2 regions of the Hydrogenophaga sp. RWCD_12 genome follow, and region 1 is predicted to be linked to the other one. Evidence: predicted binding sites of a transcription regulator. Region 1 holds the regulator's gene; the other holds the start of a gene.
What was found. The regulator FNR, encoded in region 1, switches genes on or off when oxygen is low (the NO sensors DNR and NnrR bind a similar motif). The targets are predictions, from matches to a motif close to TTGATNNNNATCAA.

Region 1 (2,194 bases):
CGGCACCAGGGTGAAGTTGCGCCGGATCATGGCCAGCAGATCTTCAAGCTCCGCGTCAGACAGGAAGGTGGGCGTGCCTCCACCCAGGTGCAGCTGGGAAACGCTGTGTCCCCTGCCAAAGTGCTGCACCTGCAGTTCAACCTCGCGCGAGAGGTAGCGCAGGTATTCGGCGGCGCGCTCGTGGTGTTTGGTGATGACCTTGTTGCAGGCGCAGTAGTAGCACACCGATTCGCAGAAGGGAATGTGCACATACAGCGACAGCGGCAAAGCCAGGGAGCCCGCCCGGCGCTGCTCCAGTGCCTGGATATAGTCGGCTTCGGCGAAGGCTTCAACAAAACGGTCCGCCGTCGGATATGACGTGTACCGGGGGCCCGGGATGTCAAATCGCTTGAGAAGTTCGTCGGAAATGGCGTGGCTCACAAACAGTTCTCCAGTTCAGGCGACGAATGTGCCGCAAGGCCTTGGAGAGGCCCTTGATCAAGATCAAGCGGCCCTCTGCCCCGCGGGTTTTCCCTTGTGACCCTTTCACTGTCCCGCCGCGCCTTGATGCTGGCGCCAGCGATGGGTTAAGCTTCGCCACAATTCCGGAAGAATTATGGATATTCAAAGCATCAAAGTGGCTTGTTCGAGCTGCAACCTGCGGGAGTTGTGCTTGCCCATGGGGCTCAATCCCGAGGAGATGGACAAACTCGACAACGTCATTTCGACCCGCCGACGGATCAAGCGGGGATCGGCGTTGTTCAACACCGGGGACAAGTTCACTTCGCTCTATGCCGTCCGATCCGGATTCTTCAAGACCAGTGTCACCACGGCCGATGGGCGTGACCAGGTCACCGGCTTTCAAATGACGGGTGAAATCATCGGCATGGATGGGATCGTCAGTGACCGCCATTCCTGTGATGCCATCGCGCTGGAAGACGCCGAGGTCTGCGTCATGCCGTTTGACCAGGTGGAAGAGCTTTCGCGGGAGTTCACGACCTTGCAGCACCATGTGCACAAGATCATGAGCCGGGAAATCGTGCGTGACCACAGCGTGATGCTTCTGCTGGGCAGCATGCGGGCGGAAGAACGTCTTGCGGCGTTCCTCCTCAATCTGGTCCAACGTCTGCACGCCCGCGGTTTTTCGCAGTCCGAGCTCATCCTGCGCATGACACGCGAAGAAATCGGCAGCTATCTCGGCATGAAGCTCGAAACGGTGAGCCGTACCTTCTCCAAGTTCGTCGACGAGGGCATCATCGAGGTCAAGCAGCGCTACGTGCACATCAAGAACACCGACGCGCTCAAGCAGATCGTGAATCCACAGACCTGCCGCTGAGGAAGCTCCCGACATGAAAAAGCCCCGCATCAGCGGGGCTTTTTGTTTGCACAGGCTGAGTCAACAACACTGGCCATTCCTGGCGCAATCCTCCGGGCGTTGCCCCTCGGGCACCGGGCAGCGGTTGACTTCGAACGGAGACATGGCCAACAAGGTGGTCAGCGCGCTGGAGGCCATGGTGATGCCCCAGAAGACAAAAAAGGCCAAGGTATAGATCGCCTGTCGCGAGAGCCCCAGCGGGTTTCCGAACCAGTGCAGGTCACCGGGATCGACCATCGCAAACACGATCATTTCCAGCACCGCCGCCACCAGGAAGGCGGGCCACGCTATCCACATCCACCGTTGAGTCTTCATGAACTGTCTCCTTGTTCGCTTGACGCCTCAACCGGTGTGTGGGGCGCTTATTTCGTCGGGTCCGTGGTACCTACGACCGGTGAGGCCGCGTGATTGCGCGCCTGACCGGCAGGCTGCAGGGTGATCAACGCATCCACCCGCGCCTGCCCCTGCAGTTTCTGGGCAGCTGCGAGGTCGCGTTCGTAGTCCGCCTTGTTGAGCACCGGGTCCGGATGACTGGCGGCGATCACAAACGTCGCCACACTGGCCACCACCACTGCCAGGGGGCCACCAACCACCATCCACATGTGGGGGACCTTCCACCATGGAGTGCGGGTGGAATTGTTGGAGGCAGTTGGTTGGGCAGACATGGCGTATGACATGGATATGAGCTTTCAGTTTAGCGCGGAACGATGAAAACGGCCTTCTCGATCACCTGCGCCACGTCCGGCCCCTGGGAACGAATGGTGAAATGGATGGGGTGCGAGCCTGCAGGTGCGACGTTCGGAGGTGTCTGAACCCGGATCGCGACCGAGCGAACTTCCG
Region 2 (2,194 bases), on a different contig from region 1:
CTCCTCGGGCGGCGAATGCCTGCCGGGTGACTGCGCACCCGTGCAGATTGACTTCCGTCAATCTAGTCCCGAAGCCTGACATCTGCCTTGATGCAACGCAACATGGCCTTCTTCGCCAGAGGCGAAACGGTCAGCCCAGTCCGGTCAGACTGGCTGCCACTGCGCGTTTGAATGGCGTGAAACGCTCGCCCAGTTCCACCATGCCGCGGCGCAGCCAGCGCGCGGGCACGTGTTCGCGGGTGTAGAGCGTGGCGACCGCGTGGGTGGCCATGTAGAGGCCGCGGGCGGCCCGCTGGTGCGTCTGGTGGTACCGCTCCAGCAGCTGGGGCGAGGCGATGTCCTGGCCGCCCTGGTGGGCCTGGACCAGGGCTTTGGACAGGGTGTCGATGCTGCGCAGGCCAAGGTTGAAACCGTGCGCGGTGACCGGGTGCATGCCGACGGCCGCATCGCCGACGGCGGCAAAACGCTGCGCGACCAGACGGCGCGCCCAGACCCCGACGAGCGGGTAGGCGTGGCGCGTGCTGGTCAGGTGCATGTCGCCAAGCTGGCCACCGAAGCGGCCGGTCATGGCCCGGTTGAAGGCCATTTCATCCATGTCCAGCAGGGGCTGGATCTCCTGGTGCGGCAGGGTCAGCACGACCGACGAGCGCGGCAGGCCGCTGGCCGGGTCCAGGTTCATCGGCAGCAGGGCCAGGGTCTGGCCGTGATCGAACCACTCCCAGGCGGTCTCTTCGTGCGGCTGCGGATGGGTCATGTTGCAGACCAGCATGGTGCGGCCGTAGTCGTGCATGTCGGCGGCAATGCCCATGGCGCGGCGGGTGCTGGAGTGGCGGCTGTCGGCGGCCACCACCAGGCGGGCCTGCAGGGTCTCGCCGCTGGCCAGGGTCAGGCGCGCTGATTGCGCGTCGGTGCGGATGCCGGTGACCTGTTCGCCACAGCGCAGCGTCGGGGCCAGGCCGGCACCCTCACCCATCGCGGCCTGGTAGGCGGCGCGGCGGATGTGGTGATTGGCGACGAGAAAGCCCAGCTCCGCCTTCGGGCTGAGGCTGTGGCTGATGCGCATGCGCGACTGCGTGGAGCCGACGCCGCCGTCGAGCACCAGGGCGTCCTTGAGCGGCGCGATGTTGGCATCGCCCAGCAGGGGCCAGAGGCCGAGCTGGCGCATCAGTGCGGCGCTGTGCTGCGTGAGGGCAATTTCGCGGCCGTCGAAGGCCGGGTTCTGCACCGCGGACAGGCTTTGCTGCTCCAGCAGAGTGACATTGAGGCCGCTGCCGCGCAAGGCCCGGGCGAGGCTCAGGCCGGCCGGCCCGGCGCCCACGATGATGAGGTCGAGTTCCATGGCGGCGCAGCTTAAGCGCCGGTCGGCTGGGCGGGCTTGACTCAGGTCAAGCGCCAGACGCCGGGGACGGCCACAAAAAAAGCCCCGGCGAACCGGGGCTGTGAGGGCGGAGGAGAACCTTCAATGAAAACAGGGAGAAACAGGGGAAAGGGCGATCAGCCCTTCTTGGCGCCAGGACCGTCGCAGCCCTTGCCACCCATGTGGCCGTCGGGGCCGTCCATCGGACCCATCATGCCGCGGTGTTCGCCACGTTCGCCATGGCGGCCGCCGTGCATGCCACGGTCCCCGATCGGACCAAAGGACTGGGCGTCGAACACCTTCTGCTGCTCGGGGGTGAGAGCTGCGTAGAAGGTCTTGACCGCATCCATGCGCTTGGCCATGACAGCGTCGCGCTCGGCGCGGAAGGCCTGCATCTTTTCCATGCGCTGCGGCGTGGTCAGCTTCGCCCAGTCTTCGCGGGCCACCGGTGCCGGCATGGCCGCCGGGTTGGGGGTGGTGGCGGTGTCGAAGGCTTTCCAAGCGGCTTCCTGCGCGGCGGTGATCTTCAGGTCGACCTTGAGCTTGGCCTGGTGGTCGGCGTGGCGCTTCTGCATTTGTTCGGCGCGCGGGCCATGGGCATGTCCTTGCGGACCGGCGCCCTGGGCAATGGCGGTGGCCGAGACACCGGCGATGCCGGCGAGGATGGCGGCCACGATGAGGCTGCGTTTGACGATGGGTTTCATGCTGGGGCTCCTTGAGGTTGGGGGGTGGACACCGGGGCGGTATGCCGGGGTGCCTTGGGTCCAGTGTCATACCCCCGTGTGTACCGTCTTCTGCCTTTCTGATGCTGTCTGGTAAAGATTTGTTCCGGTACCA

Region 2: ubiM (5-demethoxyubiquinol-8 5-hydroxylase UbiM) is a predicted target of FNR. The motif match lies at 1,376-1,389, and genes of this name have one in related genera.

The regions. Positions count from the first base shown of each region.
Region 1 covers NZ_JBKIXC010000005.1:496,471-498,664, reverse strand. Annotated here, with positions in the region: gene hemN (oxygen-independent coproporphyrinogen III oxidase) at 1-420, opposite strand, end outside; gene fnr (fumarate/nitrate reduction transcriptional regulator Fnr) at 596-1,315, shown strand; gene ACLIJ1_RS20950 (hypothetical protein) at 1,376-1,669, opposite strand; gene ACLIJ1_RS20945 (hypothetical protein) at 1,717-1,956, opposite strand; gene ccoG (cytochrome c oxidase accessory protein CcoG) at 2,049-2,194, opposite strand, start outside.
Region 2 covers NZ_JBKIXC010000004.1:476,133-478,326, reverse strand. Annotated here, with positions in the region: gene ubiM (5-demethoxyubiquinol-8 5-hydroxylase UbiM) at 131-1,339, opposite strand; gene ACLIJ1_RS17765 (Spy/CpxP family protein refolding chaperone) at 1,495-2,061, opposite strand.